3 regions of the Cupriavidus sp. 01T418 genome follow, and region 1 is predicted to be linked to each of the others. Evidence: riboswitches for the same ligand, from Rfam matches in the RefSeq annotation. Region 1 holds a riboswitch; each other region holds the start of a gene.
The links. A riboswitch is a leader RNA that binds a small molecule or an ion and turns the genes downstream of it on or off. The one in region 1 is predicted to bind glycine.
Positions count from the first base shown of each region.

Region 2: it holds a riboswitch for glycine, as region 1 does, so the genes downstream of both, AC1DQ3_RS22645 (D-amino acid dehydrogenase) here and gcvT (glycine cleavage system aminomethyltransferase GcvT) in region 1, are expected to answer to the same signal.
Region 3: it holds a riboswitch for glycine, as region 1 does, so the genes downstream of both, AC1DQ3_RS32185 (trimeric intracellular cation channel family protein) here and gcvT (glycine cleavage system aminomethyltransferase GcvT) in region 1, are expected to answer to the same signal.

Region 1 covers NZ_JBFTQG010000020.1:72,624-80,909, forward strand. The annotation lists gene gcvH (glycine cleavage system protein GcvH) at 1-354, opposite strand, end outside; gene gcvT (glycine cleavage system aminomethyltransferase GcvT) at 444-1,571, opposite strand; glycine riboswitch at 1,671-1,803, opposite strand; glycine riboswitch at 1,825-1,912, opposite strand; gene AC1DQ3_RS20015 (glycine zipper 2TM domain-containing protein) at 1,981-2,208, opposite strand; gene AC1DQ3_RS20020 (UvrD-helicase domain-containing protein) at 2,431-4,533, shown strand; gene AC1DQ3_RS20025 (response regulator) at 4,809-5,543, shown strand; gene AC1DQ3_RS20030 (ATP-binding protein) at 5,515-6,681, shown strand; gene AC1DQ3_RS20035 (ABC transporter substrate-binding protein) at 6,698-7,846, opposite strand; gene hemN (oxygen-independent coproporphyrinogen III oxidase) at 8,056-8,286, shown strand, end outside.
Region 2 covers NZ_JBFTQG010000026.1:777-11,424, reverse strand. The annotation lists gene AC1DQ3_RS22670 (sensor histidine kinase) at 1-110, opposite strand, end outside; partial or broken gene AC1DQ3_RS22665 (efflux RND transporter permease subunit) at 128-787, shown strand; gene AC1DQ3_RS22660 (hypothetical protein) at 953-1,291, opposite strand; gene AC1DQ3_RS22655 (LysR family transcriptional regulator) at 1,563-2,546, shown strand; gene AC1DQ3_RS22650 (GGDEF domain-containing protein) at 3,113-4,522, opposite strand; glycine riboswitch at 5,354-5,480, shown strand; gene AC1DQ3_RS22645 (D-amino acid dehydrogenase) at 5,529-6,851, shown strand; gene AC1DQ3_RS22640 (hypothetical protein) at 7,111-7,314, opposite strand; gene AC1DQ3_RS22635 (phasin family protein) at 7,988-8,485, shown strand; gene phbB (acetoacetyl-CoA reductase) at 8,475-9,221, shown strand; partial or broken gene AC1DQ3_RS22625 (PHA/PHB synthase family protein) at 9,218-10,648, shown strand, end outside.
Region 3 covers NZ_JBFTQG010000056.1:2,821-13,468, forward strand. The annotation lists partial or broken gene AC1DQ3_RS32175 (cytochrome P460) at 295-1,256, opposite strand; gene AC1DQ3_RS32180 (LysR family transcriptional regulator) at 1,267-2,205, opposite strand; glycine riboswitch at 2,881-2,971, shown strand; partial or broken gene AC1DQ3_RS32185 (trimeric intracellular cation channel family protein) at 3,236-3,809, shown strand; gene AC1DQ3_RS32190 (amidohydrolase) at 4,023-5,372, shown strand; gene AC1DQ3_RS32195 (hypothetical protein) at 5,416-5,694, shown strand; gene AC1DQ3_RS32200 (IS4 family transposase) at 5,879-6,367, opposite strand; gene AC1DQ3_RS32205 (hypothetical protein) at 6,544-6,996, opposite strand; gene AC1DQ3_RS32210 (c-type cytochrome) at 7,558-8,958, shown strand; gene AC1DQ3_RS32215 (porin) at 9,069-10,253, shown strand; gene AC1DQ3_RS32220 (sugar dehydrogenase complex small subunit) at 10,363-10,648, shown strand, end outside.

The DNA of each region.
Region 1 (8,286 bases):
GTCGGCCGACATCAGGCCGTTCACGTCGTCGCTGTTGGCCGGCTTGAGCTTGAACAGCCAGGCGTCGAAGGCGTCGGCATTGACGCTTTCCGGCGCGGCGGCGGCGGCATCGTTGACGGCGATCACCTCGCCAGCCACCGGGGCGTAGATGTCGGAAGCGGCCTTGACCGATTCCACCACGGCGAGCGCGTCGCCGGCGCCGACCGACTTGCCCACTTCCGGCAGCTCCAGGAAGACGATGTCGCCCAGCGCGTCCTGCGCGTGGTCGGTGATGCCGATGGTCAGCGTGCCGTCGGCTTCGACGCGCACCCACTCATGGGACTCGGTGTATTTCAGGTCAGCGGGGAAATTCATGGGATTCTCCAGATTCAATTTTTTACTCTGCGCCAGCCGGGCGGGGATGGGGTAACCGCCGGCAGGCGCGCTGTGACCAGTGCGAGCGTTCAGCTCACGAGTGCCTTGCCGTTGCGCACAAACGGCAGTTTAACCACAGTCGCGGCGAGTTTGCGGTCGCGGATCTCGACCTGCACCTCGGCGCCGATGGCCACGTCGCGCGGCAGGCGGGCAAAAGCGATGGATTGGGACAGCGAGGGGCTGAAGGTGCCGCTGGTGATCTCGCCGTCGCCGGCGGGGGTGATCACCTTCTGGTGGGCGCGCAGCACCCCGCCCTTGTCACGCAGGATCAGGCCGACGAACTGCTGGGTCTGTCCGGCGGCGGCCAGTGCCGTCTTGCCGGTGAAGTCGCGCTCGCTTTGCAGGTCCACGGTCCAGGACAGGCCGGCGTTGAGCGGCGAGGTGTGGATATCCATGTCCTGGCCGTACAGGTTCATGCCGGCTTCCAGGCGCAGCGTGTCGCGCGCGCCCAGGCCGGCCGGCACCACGCCGGTGGCAACCAGCTTTTCCCACAGGCCGGCCACGTTCGCGGCGGGCACCACCAGTTCGAAACCGTCTTCGCCGGTATAGCCGGTGCGTGCCACCATGACTTCGCCAAGCGCGGGGTCCTGCACGACCACGGCGTTGAACGGCTTCAGGGCTTCGCTGGGCTGTGTCGAAGGAAAGGCGCTCCAGACCTTGGTGCGGGCGTTGGGGCCCTGGACGGCGACGATGGCCAGCGGCTCCACGCCGTCGGGGGCGTTATCGCCACGGCGCGGGGTGATTTTTACGCCGCTATTGGTGGCCGCGTTGCGCGCGCTGATCCACGCGATGTCGCTGTTGGCGGTGCCGGCGTTCACTACCAGGCGGAACTGGTCTTCGGCGAAGAAATAGACGATCAGGTCGTCGATGACGCCGCCTTTTTCGTCGAGCATGCAGGAATAGAGCGCCTTGCCCGGCGTTTGCAGCTTGTCGACATTGTTGGCCAGCAGGCCGCGCAGGAAGGGACGCACATTGGCGCCTGCAAGGTCCACCACGCACATGTGGGAGACGTCGAACATGCCGGCATCGCCACGCACCGCCTTGTGTTCCTCGATCTGGGAGCCGTAGTTGACCGGCATGTCCCAACCGCCGAAATCGACCATGCGGGCGCCGAGGGCGCGGTGGATAGCGTTGAGGGGCGTGGCCTGGAGCGTCATGGAATCCTCGGAGGAAGGCAAATCTCGGTTCGAAAACGAAAAAAGGGCCATCCGCCGCAGGATTCGGCGCGCCATGGCGCTGCCAGATCCGCTGCGGCGGATGACCCCTCTGTCCTCGATACCTGAGAGATTACAAGGCGGCCCCGTTTCAACCGGAACCCAGGCCTTGCGCGCCCCTTCGGTGGGCACGCTCACCAGTCCATGGCGGGTGCCGCTCTCCAGAGTACGGCGTGCATCGTGTGCATGTTGCATGCCGATCCGACCAGTCCATGGTGCCTGAGAGTTTTCGGGTGATACCCCTTCGGCGGCGCAAGCTTCGCGCGCTCTCCCGGTCGGATGCGGGCAATTTACGGGAGCGCCCCGGCTTTGTCAACGCATCCGCCAGGGGCCACCGCCTTGTTGCAGCGCACTACCTGCGATGGTTGTCGGTCGTTACGTTACCGATGACACCGCCTACCGCGGCACCACCCAGGGTGCCTAGCGCGTCACCACCGGTCAGCACTGCGCCGCCTACCGCACCGACGCCGGCACCGATCGCGGTGTTACGCTGCTTTGGCGACATATCGGCGCAGCCCGCCATGCTTGCCACCGCGACACCGATCAAGACCGCCTTGCTCAAGGAATGCAGGGTGTTCATGATTTTCTCCAGCTATCGTGAAGTGCATCCGGCACGGCGCACGCTCATGCCGGACATATAAATTAGAGGGGCCAGAAGGTCCGCGGCTCCCGGGCTTACGAAGTGTTACCAGTCCTGCGATGCCGACTTCATGCCTGAGGGGGCCATGGTCGCGTGTTAACATCCAGCCTCCGCCCAGCAATCGCGCCAGCCGCGTTGCGCATCCGCCATTTCCCGCCTCGCATGACCCACGGACTCAATCCAGCCCAATCCGAAGCCGTTCGCTACCTCGACGGCCCCTGCCTGGTACTGGCCGGCGCCGGCTCGGGCAAGACCCGGGTGATCACGCAGAAGATCGCGCACCTGATCGAGGACAAGGGCTTCCAGCCCAAGCACATCGCCGCGGTGACCTTCACCAACAAGGCCGCCAAGGAGATGCAGGAGCGGATCGCCAAGCTGATGGAGGGCAAGACCACGCGCGAGGGCAAGCGCATCCCCATCAAGCAGATCACGGTGAGTACCTTCCACTCGCTGGGCGTGCAGATCCTGCGCGCCGAGGCCGAGCATGTGGGCCTGAAGCCGCGCTTCTCCATCATGGATTCGGACGATTGCTTCGGCATGGTGCAGGAGCAGCTTTCCACCACCGACAAGAAGCTGATCCGCAGCGTGCAGAGCACCATCTCGCTGTGGAAGAACGGCATGGTCGATCCCGAGACGGCCATTGCCCGGGCCGACAATCCCGACGATCACCAGGCGGCGCTGATCTACCGCAACTACGTGGCCACGCTGCACGCCTACCAGGCGGTGGATTTCGACGACCTGATCCGCCTGCCCGCCGAGCTGTTCGAGCGCAACGAGGAAGTGCGCATGCGCTGGCAGAACCGGCTGCGCTACTTCCTGGTGGACGAGTACCAGGACACCAACGCCTGCCAGTACCAGTTGCTCAAGCAGCTGGCCGGCGGATCGCACCTGCGGGCGCCGGCCTTTACCGCGGTGGGCGACGACGACCAGGCCATCTATGGCTGGCGCGGCGCCACGCTGGACAACCTGCGGCTGCTGCAGGCCGATTTCCCCGACCTGAAAGTGGTCAAGCTGGAGCAGAACTACCGCTCCACCGTGCGCATCCTGGAGGCGGCCAACGCGGTCATCTCCAACAATCCCAAGCTGTTCGACAAGAAGCTGTGGAGCGAGCACGGCATGGGCGACCCCATCGCCATCAACCCGATGAACGATGAGGAGCACGAAGCGGAGTCCGTGGTGTTCCGGCTTTCGGCCCACAAGTTCGAGCGGCGCGCGCAGTTCCGCGACTACGCCATTCTCTATCGCGGCAACCACCAGGCGCGCCTGTTCGAGCAGATCCTGCGCCGCGAGCGCATTCCCTATGTGCTGTCGGGCGGCCAGAGCTTCTTCGACAAGGCCGAGATCAAGGATATCTGCGCCTACCTGCGCCTGATCGCCAACCCGGACGACGATCCCGCCTTTATCCGCGCCATCACCACGCCCAAGCGCGGCGTGGGCAACACCACGCTGGAAGTGCTGGGTACCTTCGCCGGGCAGGCCAGGGTGTCGCTGTTCGAGGCGGCCATGATGGGCGGCATCGAAGGCAAGCTGCAGCCGCGCCAGCTGGAGCCGCTGCGGGTGTTCTGCGAGGCGATGGTGCGCCTGGCCGGGCGCGCGGCCACCGATCCCGCCACCGAAGTGCTCGACGACATGATGGAAGGCATCCACTACGAAGCCTACCTGTATGACACCTTCGACGAACGCCAGGCGCAGTCCCGCTGGACCAACACGCTGGAATTCCTCGACTGGCTCAAGCGCAAGGGCACCAAGCCCGAGGCCACCGGCGAAGGCGAGGCCACCGGCTTCGACACCGCCGACGGCTTTGGCGACGAAGGCAAGAACCTGCTGGAGCTGACCCAGACGGTGGCCCTGATGAGCATGCTCGAAGGCCGCGAGGAAGATCCCGACGCGGTGCGCCTGTCGACGCTGCATGCCTCCAAGGGCCTGGAGTATCCGCACGTGTTCCTGGTCGGCGTGGAAGAGGGCATCCTGCCGCACTGCCGCGAAGACGAGGACATGAGCGACGAGAAGATCGAGGAAGAGCGCCGCCTGATGTATGTGGGCATCACCCGTGCCCAGCGCAGCCTGCACATCAGCTGGTGCAAGAAGCGCAAGCGCGCGCGCGACACCTACTCCTGCCAGCCCTCGCGGTTTATCGGCGAGATGAAGCTCGAGGAGGCGCCCGGGATCAAGGACGAGACCCCGGCCATGAGCCCGAAGGACCGCCTGGCCGGACTCAAGGCGCTGCTGGGCACGCCCGGCACGCCTGGCAAGACCGCAGGGTAGCCGGTGCCGGACATACAAAGCCCGGCTATGCAAAGTGGATGCATTGCCGCTGCAAGCGGGACAAGATCAGCCGGCCGGGCCGCTTTGTCTTTGTATCAGACCCGATACGAAGCGGCCACAACCCGCCTATCAGGCCGCCGCGCGAGGCTGGTAGAGTGAATCCCTGGCGGCGGCCGCCCCCCGGCCACCCCCGCTTCACCCTCGAATCGCCGCAAACCTGCCGCGAACCACGCTGCAAAGTGCCGCAATAGCCTGATAGCCTGCTACCAAGCCCGATGGACCTTGCTCCCGTCACGCCCTTGCACTTGCTGATTGTCGACGACGATCCGCAGATCCGCTCCATGCTGGCCGAATACCTCGCCACCTTCGGCATCGAAGCCGACGGCGCGGAGGGCGGTGCCGCCATGCGCGCCGCGCTGGCCGCGCGCGACTACGACCTGGTGGTGCTGGATCTCTCCCTGCCCGGCGAAAACGGCCTGGCGCTATGCCGCGAAATCCGCGAGCGGGGCGACCTGCCGGTGATCATGCTCACCGCGCGCACCGAGCTGGCCGATCGCGTGGTCGGGCTGGAAGTGGGCGCCGACGACTACGTCACCAAGCCCTTCGAGATGCGCGAACTGGTGGCGCGGATCCACACCGTGCTGCGGCGCAGCCGGGGCGGCGCTGGCGTGAAGCGCCCCCCGCCGGTGGGTGGCCATGAACTGCGCTTTGGCAACTGGCGGCTCAATACCACGCTGCGGCAACTGATGGACGGCGACGATACGGTGGTGCCCTTGTCCAACGCCGAATTTCGCCTGCTGCTGGCCTTTATCGAACACCCGAACCGCGTGCTCGACCGCGAACTGCTGATCAACCAGGCGCGCGGCCGGGATCTCGACCTCTTCGACCGCAGCATCGACCTGCTGGTCTCGCGCCTGCGCCAGAAGCTGCGCGACGACCCGCGCGACCCGGCACTGATCCGCACCGTCCGAGGCGAGGGCTATGTCTTCACCGGCGCCGTCGAAAGCTGAGCGCGCGGGCTGGCTGGCCCGCCATGACTCGATGTTCATCCGCCTGTTCCTGGTGATGGCGGCGATCATGCTGGCCGTACACCTGCTTGGCGTCACGGTGATCGAGAGCATTTTTCCCCGTCCGGGGCACACCGGATTCGCCTTTTTCGCCGGCAACGAGGCGCCGCCGCCACCGCCGGCCCAGCAAGTCCAGCGGGGAGGCCCCCCGCCTGACGCCGAGGCCGGTGCCGGAAGCAACGCAGGCAGCCCGCCGCCTGCGCCACACCGGACCCGCGGCGGCCGTGGCTTCGGCCCGCCGCGCCTGGGACTGCTGTTCCAGCTTGCCGCCATCGTGGCCGCATCCTGGGTGGGCGCGCGCCTGCTGGCCAGGCCCGTCCAGCGTCTGGCCAGCAGCGCCGGCCGGCTGGCCCAGGACGTGCACGCGCCGCCTCTGGACGAGGACAGCGGCCCGGCCGAGGCACGCGACGCAGCCACGGCCTTCAACCATATGCAGCAGCGCATCCGCACCCAGCTGGCGCAGCAATCGCGTTTCCTGGCCGCGGTGTCCCACGACCTGCGCACGCCGCTCACGCGCATGAGCCTGCGCATTGAAGGGGTGAGCGACAACCAGGTGCGCTACCGCCTGCGCCAGGACCTGGCCGAGATGAACGGGCTGATCGATGCCACGCTGTATTACCTGCGCGAGCGCGACGGCGCCGCGGCGCCGCGCCAGCGGGTGGATGTGCATGCGCTGTTGCAGGCAGTGGTGGACGACGCCACGGAGATTGGCCAGGACGTCAGCCTGTCCGGCAGGGCCGAGCCGTTACTGGCCTATCCGGCGGAACTGCGCCGGGCCGTGGTCAACCTGGCGGAAAACGCCCATCGCTACGGCGGCAGCGCGCGCATCGAGCTGGCCGACAGCCCCGAGCGGGTGGTCATCGACGTTTGCGACAACGGCCCCGGCATCCCGCAGGACGAGATGGCGCGCGTGCTGGAGCCCTTCTACCGGCTCGAATCCTCGCGCAACCGCGCCACCGGCGGGGTCGGCATGGGCCTGTCGATCGCCGCGGATATCGTCTCGCGCCACGGCGGCGAGCTGAGCCTGGCCAACCGGCCGGGGGGCGGCCTGCAGGTACGGATCATACTGCCGCGGGCCTGAGTGGCCGGGGCTACGGTCAGCGCGCCGTGCCGCCGCCCATGGCCGCCAGCTGCACATATTGCGAGCCGCGCGTGCCCCGGGTGAAATCCAGCACGAAATCGCCTACGTCGACGCGGGCCTGCAGGGCGCGCCGCAGGTCGGCCGGTGTGTCCGGGCGCGGCCCTGACAATGCCGAGCGCACCAGCCAGGCAGCGCCGACGTAGCCGGCCAGCGTGGCGGACGAGGCGGGCTCGTCCAGGAACTGCTTCATCCGGCCCACGTGTTCCTTGACCACGCGCAGGGTCAGGTCCTGCGGCCCCGGCGCGATCTGCGTCAGCACGATGCCGCCGTTATAGCCCGTGCCCAGGATCTCGCGCGCGGCCAGTGAATTGACCGCGGACAAGCCCACCAGGAAGCCGTACCAACCCCGCGCGGCCAGCGCCCGGCCGAGGCTGCCATAGGCCAGTGTGTCGCCCGCCACGATCACCGCCGACGGGCGCGCGGCGGCAATACGCTGCACCACCGCGCCTGTGCCCACGCCATCTCCCTTGCCGTCATCCAGCGTAAGCGCCTGCAGGCCCGGCTCCTGTTCGAGCTGGCGCCGCCACGGCGTGCCGCCAGCCAGGCTGCCGGCGGCAAAATCCGGCGCCACCGCCAACACCATCTGCTTGATCCCGTAGCTGCGCAACTGGCGAATCGCCGCATCCAGTTCGGCGCGGTAATCGGCTCGCGTGTACCAGACATGATCGGCGGTGAGCGACAGCCCCGACAGGGGCGCCACGATCTGCACGCCGCGCCGTGCCAGTTCGGGCGAGGCGGCCAGCACGGGCAGCAAGGCGTCGCTGGGACCGAACAGGAGTTCGGCGCGTTCGCCCGCGACCAGTGCCAGTGCCTGCGCGGTGGCCGCGCGCGGATCCGTATCGACCTCGCGCACCACATGCATCACGCGCGGCTCGCGCGCGCCCGCGTTGGCAGCGTCGAACATGACTTTGGCGCCAGCCAGGTAGTCGCGCGCGAGGTCGGCCTGCGGCCCGCCGCGATCCACCAGGTGGCCGATCACCAGGGGGCGCCGCGGCGGCGACTGCGCAAGCAGGGCTGAGGGCGCCAACAGGGTGCTGCCGAGCGCAGCCAGCAGGCGGCGGCGCGGCAGCCGTGGCGCCTGCGCAATCAGTGGAGGAATGTGCATGGAAGGCCGTGGCGACATGTTGAGCCGGGGGACGGAATGCCGGCGAGCGCGGGGCAGCCTACCCGATCCACGTGACGCCGGCGTGACAAGCGGCGCGCCGGTGCAGGCCATGGCGTCCGATGTCATGGGCCACGGCTTGACCTTGGTCAACGCGTGCGCGGACGGCGACCACTACGATGAGCCATCGAATCCACCACGAAGGCCGCCCCATGGCTGAGCTTGACCGCCCCACCGCATCCGCCCCTGTCCCAATTTCCATTGCCAGCCAGCCGCGCGCCTGCTCAGGCCATTGCGGCTCGGCCTGCAAGAGCAAGCAGGCGGGCCGCGCCGCCACACCGGACCGGCACGCCTTGTCGGACTTCCGCGAACTGGCCGGCCGCATGGATATCAACGGCCCGCGCTACACCTCGTACCCGACGGCGGACCGCTTCCACGGCGGC
Region 2 (10,648 bases), on a different contig from region 1:
CCCTCCACAGCCATCGCGGTCTCGAGCTGCAACGTCATCGCAGTCACTGGCGAGCGCAGACCATCGGATAGTTCGCCCGGCAGGGTCAGCGACAGGTCTGGCGTAACCAATCGGGTGGCTCGCTTGGCACGATGGCGGCCAGCGGTTGCAGACCGTGACCGCGCATCTCAACGGTCCTTCGCTCGGTCAGTTTGTCAGTCAGGCCCAACGTCGCATCGCCGCTGACGTGAAGTTTCCGAAGGGCTATTACTTCGCCCTGTCGGGCGAGGCTCAGGCCCAGACGCAAGCACAGCGAGACTTATTGGTCTATTTCGCCTTCGCGGCCGCCGGCATCGGCCTGCTCGTCTATCTGGCACTGCGCAGCTGGCGCGGCCTGGTCCTCGTCATGGCAAATCTGCCGTTCGCGCTGGTGGGCGGCGCACTTACGGTATTTGCCACGGGCGGACTGCTGTCACTAGGGTCGATGGTCGGCTTTGTGACCCTGTTCGGTATCACGTTGCGCAACTCCATCATGCTCATCTCCCACTACCAGCACTTGGTCCAAGTCGAAGGCCACGCCTGGAACCTGGAGACGGCAACCCTGGGAGCGACTGAGCGGCTGGCGCCCATTCTGATGACAGCGCTCGTTACCGGGCTGGGCCTGTTGCCACTGGCGCTTCAGTCTGGTGAGCCAGGTAACGAGGTGGAGGGACCGATGGCGATTGTCATTCTTGGCGGCCTATTCACCTCGACCGTGCTGAACCTGCTGGTGTTGCCGACCCTGGCGCTCCGCTTCGGCCAGCGTTAGCCATGCGGCGAATCTTGTGACCACGAGAAGACGACCGGAGGAACACTGAACCGGCCGTCGGCAGCGTACCCGCAATTTAACTCGCTAGCATGACCGCCATCGAGCACGGTGTTGGAGAATAGAAAAAAGCCGGCGTGTTGCCGGCCTTTTTACGCGGATGGGAGATTATTTTCCGGCGTCAGCTTCGCATTTTTTCATAAACGACGTCTTTGCAGCGCCGGCAAGTGGCTTACCGTTCTTCCCAACTGCCTTGGCTTCACAGGTGGCTGACGCGTTGCCATTGTTGCCACTTTCGCACTTCTTGATAGAGGAGGCCTTGGCGGCTCCTGCTAGCGGTTTGCCATTTTTGTCAACCGCCTTCGCTTCGCAATTCGAGGAAGCAGCCGGAGCTGCAGCAGCGGCGGGCGCTGCAGGCTTGGCGGCGGCCGCCGGTGCAGCTGTTTGCGCGTAAGCAAAACCTACCGAAAAAAGCGCTGCAGCGGCGAGCGCACAGAATCTTTTCATCACGATACCCCTCCTCAGAATATAAGGCACAGTGCCCCGCCTTCATAAACGATTCTGCGGCAGAATCGTTGACATTGGCCCCGCCTGTATATGTTGCGCCGCAACTCCTCTTGCCAGGCAAGGGGCTCAGAATTTGGATTGGTCATGGGAGGTAGTCTCGGTGGGGAATGACATCCGCCATCATGGAATTGACTGGGAAGCATTATGAAATACAATAAATTGATTCCTCCAATCAATAACCTGGATGGCCGGAAAGTGCCTTAGGAGGCATATGGATATCAAGCAACTGCGTGCGCTGCTGGCCATCGCGGAGACTGGGAGTTGCACCAAGGCCGCCGAACTCCTTCGCATTGTTCAACCTGCCATTTCCCGGCATGTAAGGCTGCTTGAGCAGGAATTCGGTGTAGAGCTTTTTGAGCGCGAGCGGCATGGGATGGTCCTGACAGACGCAGGGCGCACACTGGTTGAGTACGGCCGACGCGCATTGCGCGAACTTGACCGGGCGAAGGCTGAGATTCAACCAGCAAAAGGCACCATTTCTGGCACTGCCGTCATCGGCTTGCTGCCGAGTACGTGCGAGTTGCTGGCGGCCGAGCTTGTCGCCACCGTGAAATGCAGGCATCCCCACCTGGTCGTCCGGCTCAACGTGGGCTACGCAGGCAACCTCCTCCAGTGGCTCGCTGCAGGCGACGTTGAGATAGCACTGCTGTACGACATAAAAGCTTCGGCTGGCCTGCAGGTAGAGGCGCTGCTCGACGAACAGCTTTATCTGGTCGGCCTTCCTGGCACTCTTCCGCAAAGCGATACGCACACCATCGAGAGCCTTCGACACCTTCCGCTTGTGCTACCAAACGCGCCACACGGTCTTCGCACAATGGTCGAGCATGCGTGCGCTGTCGCAGGAATCAAACTCACTGTCGCGGTCGAGACCAATTCCCTGGCTGTCCAAAAATCTCTGGTTGCAAAGGGCTTTGGGTACACAGTTCTACCCAGCTCGGCGGTATCCGAAGAACTGGAAAAAGGCAAATTGGCGGCGGCGCCAATTACCTCCCCCAACCTCTCCCGGCGAATCGTGCTGGCACATGCGGCTACGCGGCGAATATCCCCGGCCGCCAGCTTCGTTTCGGCGGAACTGGTGACCCTGGTCAAACGGCTAGTGCGCGATGGGGCCTGGCCAGGCGCCGAGTTGGTGGGCTCAAAGCGGCATGCATCGGTGACGGGTCAGTCCGGCTGGATAGCCCGCTTGGAATCTTAAACCTTAAAACGAATTCGATTTGGTGGCCCGCCGAGTCCCAAGCTCCGTACTCCCCTGCTCATGAAACGGGTGGTTCCGCATTTTCGGGTGCATGGTTGCCGCCGTCGGTGAACGGGTCGCGGGGGCTGTCGGTCGAGCGCGCACCATCCGTGAACGGGTCAAACTTCCCAGCGCGCGCCGAGAGGAAACGTGCGTCGGCTTGACTTACGCGGCTCCGGCCACCATCCGTGTAAGGGTCGCGAGCCCCCATGGAATGGCCGCCGTCGGTGAATGGGTCGCGAGTCCCCATCGAATGTCCACCGGCGGTGAACGGGTCACGTGGCGAGGTAACATCTGCACTTGCCACACCAGCGACAGAACCAAGCGCAGCGAAGGTGGCGGCGGCGAGTACTAATCTCTTTAAGGTTCTCACTTTGATTCTCCTGTTTGCTTAACAGACGGCTTATCCAGCCTCGTAAGCAAGTCTAGAGAACCAGGCCAACAGGAACCTGACGCCAGGATTACAAATCTGTCATCAAGTGCGGCCGGCGCTGCTCGCCCTATCAAGCCCTGACCTGAAAGCCGCGTTACATTGCGACTACGCGGTTACGGCCTCCAGCCTTCGCGCGATAGAGACGCTCGTCAGCGGCGCGCAGAATCGCGTCGATTGTGCTACCGTCGCGCCCGAACTGGGAAACACCGATGCTGACAGTGAGCGTGACCCCGACCTTGCGCCCAATCGCGCTTTCGAACACGGCGCATTCTATGGCTGACCTAATGCGCTCACCGATCGAATAAGCGAACCCCAGGGCAGCTTGAGGTAGCAACACCATGAATTCCTCTCCGCCCACACGGGCTACGCCGTCATAGGGCTGGATTGCATCGAGGCATTGCTGCACGAACCCCTGCAGTACTTTGTCGCCGACCTGATGTCCATAGTAGTCGTTTATCTGCTTGAAATTATCCAGGTCGAGCGCGAGGAGAGAAAACGGTGCCCCCTCTCGCTTGGCACGCGCAATTTCGGCTTCGACACGCTCGATGAACGCGCGGCGGTTTGCCGCTCCGGTGAGTGGGTCGGTCGCGGCAAGATGCTCCAACTTTTGGTTGGTTCGTTGGAGTTCCTGAAGCGCACTCTCCGCACGCGCCATTGCAGCGGTCAATCGAGCCATCAATTCCTCCTGACTGTAGATGGTCGCAAACGAATGCGTTGTGTGAAACGCCTTGACGACCCCATAGCTCAGCAGAAAGAAGCCACCAGCGAAAATCGCGTGGGCTAGCCACCACATATGATTCCATGGGCGACCAAGAATAAATGCGACCGAGGAAAGGGCGAACGCAGTCACCGAGATGCCAAAAATCAGCATGAGAGGTGAGCGAATGCGGCGAACAAGCATCGCTGCTACGTTCAGCGTGGAGAACAACAGTGCTCCTCCTTCCATTGACAGGCGCACAGCGACATGGCCTGCGATGGTGGAATTGGCCACAGCAGCAACCACTAAATCGACGAGAATGAATGCGGCAATCCAGCCCCACCAGCCGACTGGCTTCGTGCGCATTTCGACTGTGTCCGGCTTTCGCTCGAACGAGAGCAGTCCGACGAATAGCAGTATGGACATGACGAGGCGTGAAGCTGGCCCGTAGAGCAGGAACAGCCAGATATTGTGGTGAGCTAACCCAGTGAACGCGCCGTGTAACGAGTAAATCAGCACGAATCCGAGAAAACCCAACGTCAGCCAGCGTAGCAGCGGTTCGCCTGAAGACAGGTAACAACGCCACGTCACGTACGTGATGAAGAGGCCCTCAAGTGTTGCCGCAACGATTGCGACTTCGTGGAACGGGTGATTCTCGAATTTCAGGGTGGCGTCCTGAAAGAAGAATAGGTATGCAATAAGGTAAGCTGGGAGAAGTGCAATACCGACAACCAGGAAATGTGAATACGCTTTGGTCACGAGATGGATTGCTGGCGCTGGCTCTTCAATTATTGTGCTTGCGCTCATGTGCTTTCTCCCGGTTTTAACAAAGCCCGTGTTCGCCTTCTGAGCCTACTTGTCCGTTTTGCCGCCCCCCACCTTTCGCGGTGCGCCGTCGAACATCCACCAGCCGGAGCCGAAGCACGCCCAATACTTGCAATACATTGGCGGACTTCTCTGGAATCACACTCTCGCTGGTACCGCTTCCTCCCACGGGCCCTCGGTGTCTCTTCCACATCCAGCCTGGTCTCCTTTTTCTCCGCATCCACGAACTCTGCAATTTGCTACCTTTTATCCGGCTTTGTCTCAACCGGGGACGCTAGTATGCAGGCCGGCAATGCTGGTGGGGCAGGCACAATGCAGGTGCGAGCAAGAACCCCATCGGCCGGGAGTGACGGGGAGGTCCCCAATCGCAAAGATAGTCCAGCGATTGGCTCTCACCGCTTCTTTGTTTGCAGTTCTGATTGAAAGTCCATCGAACTCTATGGCAAGGTGCGTCGCCGCGTCGGCCCTCGCCCCTGCAGTCGCGCGTCGCCACATCCAACGGTAACGGTGGCTCCGCAAGCGATGGCTGCACTTGAATCCTGCACAAGAAAGAAGCCCCGACTGCCGTCGAATGGCGTCGGGGTTTTGTCCAGGACAGTATTGGCTGACCAGACTGCTACAGAACCCTGCTACAGCGTGCGGCCCCGCAGCGGGCTGGCGGCGCGCCTGCCGGGCACCTGTACTGCCCTTGCAGTCTCCCCGCCACGCGTGCTATGGTGCGGCTTCCAGGAGAATGAGGCGGTCTGGCTACCACCGGATTACCCCCTCTACCGAAGGCGTACCCCTGAAACGCTCAGGTGCAAAAGACTGGAAAACGATACAACTGGAGAGCGCCGGGCCGGACCACCTAATGTGGCGCGGCATGCGGCCGCCGAAGGGGCAAGCCGGCACCCGTGGTGGGTGCGGCGAATCTCTCAGGCAAAAGGACAGTGGGGGCAGACAGGCCGGATGGCCGGTCTGCCCCTTTTTGCTATCCGGAGCCTGAAGAATGAAAGTCATCGTAATGGGAGCCGGCGTGATCGGCGTCGCTTCTGCGTGGTACCTGGCCAGGGCCGGGCATGAGGTGGTGGTGCTGGAGCGCAATGCGGGCGCAGCCCGGGAAACCAGTTTTGGCAACGGCGGCCAGATCTCCGTCAGCCATGCCGAGCCGTGGGCCAACCCGGCCGCGCCGCTCAAGATGCTGCGCTGGCTGGGCCGGGAGGACGCCCCCCTGCTGTTCCGCCTGCGCGCCGATCCGGCGCAGTGGTCCTGGGGCCTGAAGTTCCTGCGCGAGTGCACGGCCAGGCGCTCCACCCACAATATGATCCAGTTGCTCAACCTGGGCACTTACAGCCGGGCCAGCCTGCAGGCGCTGCGCGCCGAGACCGGTATCGAATACGACCACCTGACGCGCGGCATCCTGCATTTCTACACCAGCCGGAAGGAGTTCGACGCCGCCATCGAGCCGGCGCGCATCATGCGCGAACTGGGCTGCGAGCGGCGCGTGATCGGCCCCGACGAAGTCGTGCGGCTGGAACCGGCGCTGGCCAATATCGCGCCGCGCCTGGCTGGCGCCACCTACACCAGCGAGGACGAGTCCGGCGATGTGCACCGCTTCACCACCGAACTGGCCGCCAAGTGCGAGGCACTCGGGGTGCGCTTTCGCTATGGCGTGCGGGTGCAACGCCTGCATGCCGAAGGAGGCCGCATGCGCGGCGTGGAAATCGCCGATGAAACCGGCGGCTACCAGATCGAAAGCGCCGATGCCTACGTGCTGGCGCTGGGCAGCTTCAGCCCAATGCTGGCGCGCCCGCTGGGGGTGAAGCTCGATATCTATCCGGCCAAGGGCTACTCGGTGACGCTGCCGGTGCTCGACGCCGCGCGCGCGCCCAGCGTGAGCCTGACCGACGACGAGTACAAGCTCGTGTTCTCGCGCTTTGGCGACCGCCTGCGCGTGGCGGGCACCGCCGAGCTTAACGGCTATGCGATGGACCTCAACCCGGTGCGCTGCGATGCCATCGTCAAGCGCACGCTGGACGTGTTCCCGGGCATGAGCCGGCCCGAACTGGCGCGCTTCTGGACCGGGCTGCGCCCCGCCACGCCGGGCAACGTGCCGTATATCGGTGCCAGCGGGATCGAGGGCCTCTACCTCAACACCGGCCACGGCACGCTGGGATGGACGCACGGCTGTGGCTCGGGCCGCGCCATCGCCGACATCATCAGCGGCTATGTGCCCGAGGTGGACTTCGCCTTCAGCGGGAAGCTGCCCGCGCACAAAGGGCCACGCGCGATCGCATCGTCGCCCGGCCCGGCCAACGCAGCGGTCCGCTAGGGCACTCCCCGGATTCGCCGGCTCACGCCGCCTGTAAAAAAACCGCTGCGTTTGTAAAAAGCGCTGGCTTGCCGCCGATCCATCGCGCAAGGCATGTGCGGGCGCGCGAACATCGCGGCGCCCGAGCGGCCGGTGGCGAGAGGGAAGGAACAGCCAGGGATGGCGCAGCCCCCTGTCCATCGCGCCATGGAAAGGCGCGCCATCCCGGGTGCTCGAGAGGTTCCATGGGGCCCGATGCGTGGCACGCCGCTTGCACCCTTCAATGAACGCGGCATTCCGCCGCGCCATGGAGAGCACAATGGGACAGCAACAGCAACCCGGACAAGGCCAGCAGGATCAAGGCAGGCAACAGCAGCAATCTGGCCAGCAAGGCCAACAGTCCGGCAGCCAGGACCAGAGGGGCGGCCAGCAAGGCGGCCAGCACGACAGGCAAGGGCAGCAAGGCCGGAAGGGTGGCCAGCAAGGCCAGCGCTGATTTCCTGGCATGAAAGCTTGAAGCTCGCGGCGGCATTGCGCGCCGCCGCTATGCGCCGCCTGCGCGTGCATGCGTGGAGGCGGCTTTCTTGCTGATAGCTCCAGCGCGGGAATCACGCAGGCGGTAGCGTCGTGGACATCGGACAGTGTGCAGTGCGGCCCCTTGCACGGCTTGGCGAGCATGAAGGCCAGTGCCTCTTGTTGTCAGCAGTATCCGCAGAATTCGCCCTGTAAAGGTTCAGCCTCGCCGCAGCAGCAAAAAGGCTTGCTACCCGATTTTTTTCGCCTTGAATGAAAACGTTTTCATTTCGCGGCAACAGCCAGGCGCGCCGGCTCACGACCGGAAGTACCACGGTCAATTACCTGTTCCGCCTGCCCGTCCATGAGATGGAAGACGACGGGGTCTATTGCGAGTCACGGTGGCCGCGGCATAGCCATTGAAATCGGGATCACTTAGCCGCGACCGCTTCCGGGATTCTCTTGCGGCGCGGCGTGCGCTCCACGTTATTTGCACGTCAGAGTTGCCGTAGATCAAAGCCACCGCCAGCCAGCCGGCTATATTGGGTTGGCGCAGCCGCCGTATCGCGCGACGACCGGTGAAGCCACACCTACCGGCCTTGCAGCAGCGGATACGGTATGCCCCACCATCACGGAGAGAAACCATGACAGACCAGACCAACGTTCCACTTGCATTCTTCAGCGCCAACTGCGAGGCGGGTCTGCGAGCACTGACCCTGGTGCAGGAGAGCCGACAGCGCTTTCTTGAAATCCAGCTCGATGCGATACGCAAGGACATCAAGACCTCGCATGAAGTCAGCGCGCAACTCGCGAACGCCGGCGACTTCGCCGCGCTGGCCACGCTGCCGGCCACGTTTCTGCGCAACGCGGCCGAGCATTGCACCGAGATGATGCAAGCCTGGATGAGCCTCGCCATCCACAACCAGAACGCCATGGTCGAGCAGATGCGCGAAACCGGCGAATCCTGGCAGCGCTGCCAGGCCGCGAGCATGCAGCAGGCCGGCAATGCCGCGTCGCTGACAGCGCCAATGCAGGATATGTTCGAGAAGTTCAGCCAGGCCGCGGCATCAATGCCGGCAGGCAACGGTGCCGCCAACAGCACGGCAGCCACTGCGCGCAGGAAGGCCATCCATGCCAGCTAAGCGGACTGCGCTGGTGACCGGCGGCATGGGCGGCCTGGGCGAGGCCATTGCGATTCGCCTGCACGGCGCCGGCCATCGAGTGGCCGTCACCCACTCGATCGGCAATGACCATGTAGCGGCCTGGCTTGATCGGCAGCGGGCCGACGGACGGGAATTCCAGGCGTTCGCGGTGGACGTGGCCGATTTCGAAGCGTGCCAGCAATGCGCCGCGCAGGTGCTGGCCGCGCTGGGTCAGGTCGATATCCTGGTCAACAATGCCGGCATCACGCACGACGTGACGTTCAGGCGGATGACCAAGGCCGACTGGGACACGGTGCTCAGGACGGACCTGGACTCCATCTTCAACATGACCAAGCCGTTGTGCGAAGGCATGGTCAGCCGCGGCTGGGGGCGCATTATCAACATTTCCTCGGTCAACGGCTCCAAGGGTGCGTTTGGGCAGGCCAACTACGCTGCCGCCAAGGCCGGCATCCATGGCTTCAGCAAGGCGCTGGCGCTGGAGCTGGCCACCAAGGGCGTCACCGTGAACACCGTGTCGCCCGGCTACCTCGCCACGCACATGGTCACCGACATCCCCGCCGACATCCTCCAGACCAAGATCCTGCCGCAGATTCCGGTCGGCAGGTTGGGACGCCCGGACGAGGTTGCCGCGCTCATCACCTTCCTGTGTTCCGAGGACGCAGCCTTCGTCACCGGCGCAAATATTGCCATCAATGGCGGGCAGCACATGCAATGAACGCACCGATACCAGGCAAGGAAGTCGCCGCCGCGCCCAAGGCGGAATGTGGCTGCGGTCCCGCCGGGGCCGAAGGGGACCAACTGGACGAACAGATCCGCTCCACGCTGGCCGTCGCGACGCAGGGCTTGTCGATCGCCTCGCTCTGGCTGGCCGGGCTGGACTAGGCACTGCACCTGGCCATCTCTCCCGGCAAGGTGAATGCCGCCCTGGGGCGGTGGGTGAGCGGCGCAATCGCCACGAGCGCCGGCATGTGGCCAGGCCTTGCGGCCGCCCATCCGACGTCTGGCGTGCCGGCGCCGCCCTCCGACCTGCGCTTCGCCGACCCTGCGTGGCTGCAGTGGCCTTACCGCTGCTGGCGCGACGCCTTCCACAACAACGAAGCGCTATGGGAGTCGCTCACGCACGGCCTGCGCGGCGTATCTCCGCACCATGAGCGGCTGGCCTCTTTCTGCGCACGGCAGGTGCTCGACACCTTCTCGCCCGGCAATGCGTGGTGGCTCAATCCCGTGGTGCTGCGGGCCACTGCCGCCAGCGGCGGCGCCAATCTCCTCCATGGGGCACGGCACTGGCAGCACGATATGCAGGACGTGGTGGCCGACCTGACGCGCGATCCCAAGCTGCGCCGGCCGCTCGACTTCAAGGTCGGACGGGATGTCGCCGTCACGCCGGGCAAGGTGGTGTTCCGCAATGCGCTGATCGAGTTGATCCAGTACTCGCCGGCCGGCGCCGAGGTATGGCGGGAGCCGGTCCTGATCGTGCCCTCCTGGATCATGAAGTACTACATCCTGGACCTGCAGCCGCGCGACTCGATGGTGCGCTACCTGGTGGAACAGGGCCACACGGTCTTCATGATCTCGTGGAAAAACCCGGGTGCGGAAGCCAGCAACCTCGGGCTCGACGATTACCTGCGACAAGGCGTGCAAGCCGCCCTGCAGGCGGTGCAGGAACGCTGCCCCGATACGCGCATCCACGCCGCCGGTTATTGCCTGGGCGGCACGCTGCTGTCGATCTGCGCGGCGGCGCTCAGCCGGGACGACGACGGCGCGCCACTGCAGAGCCTGACCTTGTTCGCCAGCGAGACGGACTTCTCCGAGCCGGGAGAGCTCGGCCTGTTCATCGACAGCAGCGCCTTGTCGACGCTGGACGCCATGATGCGCCGGCAGGGCTACCTGGATGGCCCGCAGATGGCTGCGGCCTTCCAGATGCTGCACTCTCGCGCGACCTGGTCTGGTCCCGCATGATGAGCGAGTATCTGCTCGGCAAGCGGCTGCGCCCGAACGACCTGGTGTCATGGAACCGGGACCTCACCCGCCTGCCCTTCCGCATGCATTCGGAGTGCCTGCACAAGCTGTTCCTCGGCAACGACCTGGCGGCGGGCCGCTATTGCGTGACCGGCCGCTCCGTCGTCTTGTCCGACCTCGGCA
Region 3 (10,648 bases), on a different contig from region 1:
ACTCCTTATGACTGGCAGCGCGTACTGCGCTCGTCAGATAGTAAAGGCATCGCTTACCCAATATAGCCCAGTATTTGCATAAACACTTTTAACGAAGATGCAACAATGGCCTTTGGCTCCATTACATGATGTGCCAGGCCGCGCCGAGCAAATGCGACCACAGAGACCTCCTGCCGCTGCTTCTCGTGCGCGTTCCCCAATGCGCGGTACACAGCCCGGGTCACATTTCGGAAGGCTCACCCTTACGATGTATTCTTTGCCGTCGTCAAGCTCGTTGTGCGCCGCAACCCCGCAAGCGGCGTCGAAATCGGACGGGAGTGGTTCCGGTAGCCGCGCCTCTCCCATTCATCGAGTCCTCTCTGTGCAACTGGCTGACGATGCGCCTGGCCGTCGTCTAGCTAGGAACACACGCAATAAACGACGATCGGTCGTTTTAGTAACTCGGGGTGCAGTGGCTCAGGCCACTCCAGATCGAGCGAGTGCGCGCAGGCAATCCTGTATGCCTCGTTCGCCCGCACGCTGGAAGAGCGTGCGTCTCGAATATCAGCGGCGGGGGCGCTCGATTTTATCAACTCGTCCAGTTGCTCCGAACTGATGCGCATGTGAGCCAGCCAGTGGCGAAACCGCAGGCGTCGCACCCAGCGATACGCCAGCATCGCGACGCAGATCGGTGCGAACGCATCGCTAATCGAGCCGCTGTTTTGCCGCACCAGCACCAAGCCAGACTCGATCTGCTCATGCAACGCCGCACCGCCAATCATCCACGTCCCGGCCCAGAGCGACGCACCAACGAAATCCGACAGCAGGAACACGCTCACGTCGATTGCAGTGGTACCAAGCAATGGGGCTGAAATCAGCCCCGCTCACGGCAGGAACTTCGCCACCCGTCAGGATCGGCGCGCCGACTCGTTCAATGACGTTGCGCGCCACACGCCCGGTAGTGTCGAGGGATAGCGAGAAGCGAACCAGGGACTGCAAGCAGCCGCCTCCCGCGAGCGCGTCTCATGAAAAACCATAGTGAGTCGGAGAGCAGCGTGGCACCAACTGCGGCGCCGAAGAGCACAGAGGAAGGACCCTTCGCCCGTCGCCGCCATCGTCCCGGCGAGAATTAGCGTAGGGCCGGCCGGGATGGGCACGCCAAGCTGCGTGAGCAGCACGCTGATGAAAACGGCCAAGGCACCAAGCGCTGGCGAGATGGAGATGGGAGTTGGCCATACAACGGCATTTCTCGATAACTGCCAATTAAACGAACACAACCGGATCGAATCAAGTTTGCGCGGACTTGTGCAAATCAGCTTGATCGTTGGCGATCACCGTAGGCAATTGGCTGCGAAGAAATTCGACCCAAGTTCGGATCTTGGCATCGAGATACTGTCGGGACGCATAGACGGCGTAGATATTCATCTGTTGTGACGAGTAGGCCGGCAAGATCCGCACCAGATCACCGGCACGTAGCCCTTCGATCACCGAATGGATTGGCAGGAGGCCAATCCCCATTCCTTCGCGCACTGCCACTGCCACCGCTTCCGCGTTATTGCATTGAAACCTAGCTGGGCCAAGCGCGATGCGTTCGTCGCCATGCGGTCCGCTGAGGGTCCATTCGTCAGGCGGGTAGATTGGTGTCACCATGTGCAGGCAGGCGTGTTCGCGAAGATCCGATGGTTGTTGCGGCGCGCCACCGTGCCCGAGATAGCCGGGCGACGCGCACACAATGCTGACAACGCTGCCAAGGCGCTGTGAAACCAAGCCTGAATCCGGTAGATCCGGCGCGAGCACAAGCGAGACATCGCAGCCGTCGTCCAGGAGATCCGGCGTCCGCTGGGATAGCGTCAGCTCGACGCTGACCAGCGGAAAGGCCTGCTGGTAACGGCCGATTGCCGGCACGATGCATTGCTGGCCGAAGCTGGTCATCGCGTGCACTCTCAGCTTGCCGGACGGACGGGCATAGGCATCGCTCGCTTCCAGTTCCGCCCGTTCGACGTCGGCAAGAATCTGCTGACAACGTTGCAGGTAGCGCTCACCGGCTTCGGTCAGAGCGATGCGGCGCGTGGTGCGATTGAGCAGTCGCGTTTGCAGATGGGTCTCTAGATCGGAGACGGCTCGCGACACAAAGGCTGTAGTCAAATTGAGGTGTGCCGCAGCACCTGTAAAGCTGCGGGCCTCCACGACGCGTACAAAGGCGCGCATATTTTTTAGCGTATCCATCGTAACCTTGTGAGCGCCTGTCAGACACTTTGCTATCTGAGGCTGACATTAGGGATGGATCAAATCACGGCCACCAGCTTCCTGCGGAGTTCATCAGGCTGTCCGTACGCTGGAATTTGCCGTTTCAGATCAGCCTGCATGATATCGGGTTCCAGCGCGGTCTGGCCGTGAACTACGGAACGATGCGTCGCTTCGTCCTTAAGTTCTGCTCAGGCAGGCGCATCGCCACAAGGCTGCTAGCGACAATTTTTCAAGCGAGGCTCCAGGCGCCATCATTTCGCCATGCACAAAGTCTAGGTCGCGCCGTCCGCGGGAAAAATGATGGCCCCGGAAAAGACTGTTCATGCGGAGGAACAATGCCACGCAAATCGACCAGAGCGTTGTACTGAGCACCTCGACAATGTGGTCGCCATGGTTGCCTCGGAAGCAGAGGACTGCTTTGACGTCCTGTGGCACAGTTCGCACTGACGGGACTCTGAAACTTTATATTCATCAATAGGTTGCAATGTTCCCCGTCGATGGTCGCTTCCAAGCGACCGGGCCTGCGGCAAACCGCACTGCATGTACCTACCGCCAAAACTCGCCCGATAGATAAGTACGAATACACCTATCCCAACCATCGCTTCCCCAAGTACGCTGACGTTTGACAGGCAGGCGTCCACTCACTGATAATCTGCGCATTCTGCGGGAGAGAGAGGCGGCATCCGCCTCCGCCGAAGGCGCAAGCTCCCATAATCGCTCAGGCACACCGAACCGCGGAAACATTTCGCCGACTGGAGAGAGGCCGGAGGCGCATAACATTGCGCATCCCGGCCCACCGAAGGGGCAGGCTCCTTGTGGAGCCCAAACTCTCAGGTAAAAGGACAGGGGGAGAGGCGCTTCAGGGTCCGCCATATGGCGCGGCCTGCCTCTAGCCGGAGTCACTCCCGATGTATCCACTTGCACACTCCGCCGCCGTTCTGCTTCCTGGCATGCAGGAGCAAGCGACGTGCTGACTAGCATCTATCTGATCGCGATTACCGCCGAGGCGATGACAGGCGCCATCGCAGCCGGGCACCGCAATATGGACATCTTCGGCGTTGCCGTCGTTGCCTTCGTCGCAGCGCTGGGCGGCGGCACCATCCGTGACCTGATCCTCGGTTCACTTTCCCATCGCCTGGACCCAGCATCCGGAATACATTTATCTGGTGATTTCGGCCGGTCTGCTGACCACCCTGATCGCACCTTGTATGTCGCAGCTGCGGCGAGTCTTTCTCGTCCTCGACGCCATGGGACTGATCGCGTTCTCGCTGATTGGGTGCAACGTCGCGCTGAAGATGAACTACCCGACCGCTGTCGTCATCATGTCAGGCGTGATCACCGGTGTCTGCGGCGGCATCCAGCGCGACGTGTTGTGCAACCAGGTGCCGATGGTATTCCGACGCGAGCTTTACGCGAGCGTCTCGCTTGCCATCTGTGCCCTCTTCCTGGGCTTGCGCACGCTTGGCGTCGGCAATGACCTGAATACCGCAATCAGCTTTGCCGGTGGCCTGACGCTGCGCCTGCTAGCGATCTGGCGCGGCTGGAATCTGCCGATTTTTTTCTACCGGCAGCAATCGAAATAGGCTTTCGGCACAGCAGCGACGGACTGCCGCCGTCGCGACATGTTGACTTGTCGGTTCTTGCAGTCACTCTTTGCGCTACACCTCCACGCGAGCTCAATCCAGCGGCAAAATAGATGATCGCACGGTCTGCGACGATGGCGTAATTCACGCATCAAACCTCCTGCCGCAACGGCTCTCTCACGGTCCCGATCCAAGAAATAGGAAATCCTTATAATGAAATATCTCTCTAGCACTGGACGGCTGGCCTGTGCCGCCCTGCTCGCCTGCTGCGCTGTCGTCGGCCACGCTCAGGTCCCGCCCGATTTCGACGTCGGCGCGCTCAAGAGCGCCATCGACGCACAACTGGACACGAGCTACCCATCGCTCGAGGCTCTGTACAAGGACCTGCACGCTCATCCTGAACTGGGATTCCAGGAAACCCGCACGGCGTCCACGCTCGCTCGCGAGATGCGGGCAATGGGCTTTGAGGTAAGCGAAGGCATCGGCAAGACTGGGCTGGTGGCGATCTACCGCAATGGCAGCGGTCCCAAGGTGCTGGTCCGCACCGAGCTTGATGCCTTGCCGATGGAGGAAAAGAGCGGTCTGCCCTATGCTAGCAAGGCTACTACGAACTGGAACGGAAAAATGACGCCAGTAGCGCATAGCTGCGGGCATGACTTGCACATGGCCGCCTGGGTAGGCACCGCGCGCACGCTGGTGACCATGAAGGATCGTTGGCGTGGCACGCTGATGTTCGTTGCGCAGCCGGCGGAGGAACTTACCTCTGGCGCAGAAGCCATGCTTAAGGATGGTCTCTTCACCCGCTTCGGCAAACCTGACTATGCCTTTGCACTGCATACTGCCCCTGTCGCCGCAGGGTTCATCGGCTTTAACGCTGGCGCAGTCACCTCCAATTCGGACGCACTGGAGGTCCAGTTCCATGGTCGCGGTGGCCACGGCTCCGCACCGGATAAGACCATCGATCCAATCGTGATGGCATCCCGATTTGTTGTGGATCTGCAGTCCGTGGTCAGTCGAGAGAAGGATCCGCAGGAGTTCGGCGTAGTCACGGTTGGCGCTGTCCAAGGCGGCACGGTGGGCAATATCATTCCCGATGACGTCGTCGTACGCGGTACGATCCGTTCGTACAAGCCTGAAGTGCGCGAGCAACTGCTTGCAGGGGTGCGGCGCACCGCCAAAGCGGTAGCGGAAATGTCGGGGGCTCCCGAGCCAGAAGTACGTCTCGAACAGGGCGGCCAGGCAATCAACAACGATGCGCAGCTGGTCACGCGTACCGAAGCGATACTGCGCAGCGCCTATGGAAAGAACGTGATGCGTATGCCTCCGGCAACGGCCAGCGAAGATTTCTCTGAATTCGTCAACGCCGGCGTGCCATCGATGTTCTTTTTCATCGGCGTCTATGATATGCAGCGCTACCTCAACTCGCGCAAGCCTGGCGGCGCGCCGCTGCCGGCCAACCATTCGCCCTTTTTTGCACCGGTTCCGGAGCCGTCAATCAAGACGGGCGTGGGCGCGATGAGCCTCGCCGTCCTAGACGTCCTGGGACGACCCAAGGCAAACTGATGATTATCAAACGGTTCAAGCGACTCAATTCCAGGGCTCTACTGTGCGGCAAAACAAGATATTGATCGGGTCGATCCTGCTCCTCGCCGCTCGTGTTGCCCATGGGCAAGCTGAAGGTGACCTGCAATGTGAAGAAATTCACAGACACGGTATGACGGAAAAAATCGTGACATACACCGCGCCAGACGGAAAGACCTATGCGCTGAACGGCTATGCTCGCCTGCGCGCGCACTCCCGCCACTGGATCAAGGCAAGTCATGCGCTTTCCCCTGCGCAGACGGCTGATTTATTATCGCGCGGGCTCAAGCTCTGTGATCTGTAGACATAAGGGACTGGCGAGATTGTCATGATCGGCGAGAAGCTCTTTAGCCGGGATTGGCCTTGCGGTCATGGTTCAGCATCAATTGCGGCGGGAGCCGATTGTGGAGCCCTCGCTTGCTTAATTTGCACGGCGCTTGAAGGCATCTCGTTATACAGAACTCACGAGTCTTCCCACAGTGCCTGAATCATGAAGGCGGCATCCATTGTTCGCTGCATGCCAATTCGGATCGTTTTTGCGCCGGGTTCGCCATCACTCTTGGCCCAATGAATCCGCCCAGAGAGGCCACCATACGAAACAACCAATTGAGCGTAACTGGTGTGTTCGGGCGGTCCTCTTTCGCGAGCACGTATGCACCTCGTATCTCGTCAGCGTCGAAGAACAGCGACGTGTCCAACTCAGGGCATGTTCTGCCTAACCGCATCAGCCTGGCAATGCGCCATGCCACCACCATGTACAACACCAAGGCGCGCTCCACACGCTCCATCTTGGATAGCTGCAGCGCCTCGACCTTGCATCCGGTCTTCAGGACGTGGAAGAACATCCCAATCTCCCAGCGGGCTAGATACCAATTAACTAATTCGACGATGTCATCCGTTTCCTGTGCCTCGCGTTTGGTCAGCAGCCGCCACACTACGGGTGTGACGCCCACTGGTGCACCGATCTCTTGGGCCACCACACAAGTAACCGAGCTTGCCTACCCCGTAGTTTCACAGGTTGTGCGCGCAACTCCTGCTTGACCTCGCGCGCCTTATGACCTGCGCGTCCCGGTAGGGTAATGCTGGTTTCCTAACGTGCCTGGTTGGCGTCGACGTTGTCCCACAGCTTGCCTGCCTCGGCAACGTTGCGGTTTTATTGGGAACGGATCGGCCAGTCAGCGGGCTGACCTGGCCCATTTGCGCGGGCCATCAGCGCCGCGATGTCGCATTCCCGATCCGTCACATAGACCAGGCGTGTCTGAGGTAGCAGCACCGCTTGCTCCGCGATCCGCTCGTATCCTTCGATCCACCGGATGCTTTTCTCGATACCACCACGCTGCCCGTTGGCGTCCCGAAACTCCCGGGCCCACATCCAGGCATCGATCACGCCCAGCGGCATCCGATACCGGATTTCCCGAAGCGCCTCCTGTGGGCGTCCTTTGGAGTCGTGAAATTCCATCCGACGCAAGCCCTTCACTCGCACCTCTGACATTTCATCTGCAACGGTATGCTCGCCGTCGCTGGCTAACCTGTTAGGGCGGGTGAGCACCAGAAAATGTGTTCCAAGCTCATACGCGGTGCAGAATAACTCAAAGATGTCACTCATGCGAGAAGACTGCGCGCCAGAAAAACGGGGCTAATCCGGCCTTCGCGCGAGAGGCAAATGAGACACATATAAGAAATCTTTCCTCGCGACCTTCGGCCAGGGACTCCTGCTCGACTGCTGCGCAGCAACCTGCGCATTTCCTCGTACGCGGATACAAATTGGGCCGGAAAATAACACTAATCCGCGAATTAGACTGTTCGCAATTTCGAACAATCATCCCCACTGGCAGCCCACCAAGCAACGTCAACGGTTGAATTCTTGCGGGAAATAATGATCAAAAATTGTCGTCAATAGCAACCTTAACTCCTTAATTCTATTGAAGTATATGATCAATTTAACAAAAATCTCCGCAAGGCTCATACATTGAGTATGGCTCACATACGCAGATCGGAATCCGAGGTGCCTATTCTTCGTCCACTGATTCGGGCCACACGCCGCACCATTGCTATCAGGGAAAACACCGAGGCATAATCCGATCCGTCAGTCACTCAGGCTACCGCTGCTACGCAGGATCGGCACGCGCGCACAGCTCCATAGAACAACGCCCCCTTCTCGAATCAGATGAAACTACATGTCCGCTTTCTGCAGCGACTGGGTCGCACCGCGCTTGTCCTCGCGGGAACTTACGCGACGCTCGCGACTGCAGCCGCTACCGCAGATGTCGAGCAGATCCAGCGCGGCCAGTATCTGGCGACTGCCGGCGATTGCGTCGCGTGCCACACAGCACCGGGCCGTGAGCCCTTCGCGGGCGGACTCTCCTTGCCGACACCAATTGGCTCCATCACATCTACAAACATTACGCCTTCGAAGACGCACGGTATAGGCAACTACACGCTACAGCAATTCACTGATGCGCTTCGCCGGGGGCGTCGAGCCGACGGCCAAAACCTGTATCCGGCCATGCCGTATACTTCCTACGCCTTGTTGACTGACGACGACGCGGCTGCCTTGTATGCGTACTTCATGAAAGGGGTTAAACCGGTCGATTCGAAGCCGCCGGAAACCAGCCTCCCCTTCCCATTCAATATCCGCATGTCGATGGCAGTTTGGAACCTGATGTTCCTCGATACCAAGACATTCAATCCCGACCCGACCAAAAGCCTCGAATGGAACCGCGGCGCCTATCTGGCGCGTGGGCTGGCGCACTGCAGCACTTGCCATTCCCCCCGCAATGTCATGATGGCCGAGGACGTAAAGCGCGACTTGGCCGGCGGCGCGGTTGGCACATGGTACGCGCCGAATATCACCTCGGACGAAAATAGCGGCATCGGCAGCTGGAGTGCGCAGGAAATCGCCACCTACCTGCGAACGGGCCGCGTCGAAGGCAAGGCGCAGGCGGCTGGCCCCATGGCAGAAGCAATCGATCACAGCCTACGTCACATGTCCGATGCAGATCTGCAGGCGATGGCAGTCTATCTCAAGGACACGCCAGCGATTCACAATCAAGCGGATAGCCGGCCCGCCCACGCCTATGGCTCCCCGGCCGACGATCTGAATAGCATCCGGGGCGTGCCCCTGCCCTCGGACCTGAGCCTCATGACGGGTCCGCAACTCTTTGACGCCCATTGCGCAACCTGCCACCAGGCCCACGGCCAGGGTAGCCCAGACGGCGGCCTCCCCTCGCTATATCACAACACGGCGCTGGGCCGGGACAATGCAAACAACGTGGTAATGGTGATTTTGGAAGGGATTCAGCGACAGCAAGAGTCGGCCGACATCCGGATGCCGGGCTTCGCGAAGACACTATCCGACAAGCAAATTGCGACACTCGCAACCTATCTGACGCAGCGCTACGGCAATCCGAAGGCGGCGGTCACCGCGGAGCAGGTTAGCTCGATGCGCACGGGAGGCCAATCGTCCACGATGATCGGCCTGGCTCGTTTAGGGATGGCTATCGGCATTCTTGTCGCCGTGTTCCTGATCTTCGCCGCGGTACGGCGCGGACGTAGAAAGGCAGCCTGAGAAGTCTGATATCGCCGGTTAGCCGCATGCACGGGCCGGCAGCACCCAATGGGCGGGGAATCCTGCCCGTCCTTGAACCCAGGTGCCTTCTACCAGCACATGGAGAACGAATGAATCGAACCAGCCTGTTCAAAATCGGCGCCATTTCCCTACTCGCTCTTGGCGTAGTTCCTGTGTTCGCCCAGAGCTCCACCGGCAGCGTGACACTGTATGGCATCGCCGACGATGCTCTCGTCTTTGCAAACAACCAGGGGGGCCACTCCAACGTCTATACACGGAGCGGCAACCTGGCCTCGTCGCGCTTCGGCCTGCGTGGTAGTGAGAAACTCACTGCCACCATGACGGCGATATTTGATCTGCAGGAAGGCCTTGACCTGGATTCTGGCAAGCAATCCAGCGCGGGGCTGATGTTCAATCGGCAGGCCTTCGTCGGTCTGCAGGACGCACGCCTGGGTACTCTTACGTTGGGTCGTCAATACACCGCCTACTATCAGTTTCTTGGCCCTTACGGCCCCACCAGCATGCTGACGGGCGCTACCGGCGCGCACCCGGGCGACCTAGACGGGCTTGATACCACGATCCGCCTGAACAATTCCGTACAGTATGTCACGCCTGCGTTCGGCGGCTTCAGCGCCGCGGCTCAATATGGCTTCGGCGAGATCGCGGGCTCCACACAGCGAGGCAGCGCAGTCAGCGCGGCCGCACGTTACGCCAATGGACCGTTCGGTATCGCCGTGGGCTATCTGCGTATGTACAATACAGGCTTCACGGCGAACCAGGATCCGAACGCCAGCGCCAGCTACGGCGCTTCTCCGGTAACCAACGGCTTCCTCTCGGCCCGCTCGGTCCAGCACATCGCTGCTGCCGGCACCTACAGGATCGGGAAGACAACGCTCGGTCTGAACTACTCCAACGTGCAGTTCAAGGCCGGCAACAGTTCTCTGTTCACCGATACAGCTGTATTTAATACCTACGGGGCGATTGCACGCTACGAACTTACCTCCGCATTCGACGTTGCCGCTGGCTATAGCTACACGCGCGCTAGCGCGTCGAACGGTATTTCCGACGCCGCCCTCTATCACCAGATTTCGCTTAAAGAGGCATACCACCTGTCGAAGCGGACCACGATCTACGTCCTGCAGTCATATCAGCATGCATCCGGGAAGACCCTCGGCATCAATGGCACCGGCAACATTATCGACGCCGTCGCCAGCGTAGGGGATTCGCAGAACAGCACGCCCGCATCGGGTGACAACCAGTTTGTCGGTATGGTTGGTCTTTCTCACAGCTTCTGACCCCCAGGTAGGTACCACACCTGCCGCGCGGCGCCCGATTGTTTTCCGCTCGACGCTACGCATCCAGCAGCCGAGGATAAAGGGCCAGGATCACCTGGAGAGTATTGCAATGGAACATCTCAACAAATTGAAGCAAGGCATTGGCGCGCCGAATCAACGGCGCCGGGCGATTTTGGCGGGCATGCTGACTGCGTATGCCGCGACCCTGATTCCCTGGGCAGTCGCAGAACCGGTCGCGGATGCGGAGCACGGCGCCTTCATTGCGCTATCTGCAATCATCGCCGGCCGGCAGGCTCTGGACAGAACCATGGCCAAGCGCCTTTACGACTCGCTCACCGCAGATGACGGCGGGTTTCCTGCAACTGCACGCAAACTGCTAGCCCTGATTGAAGAAC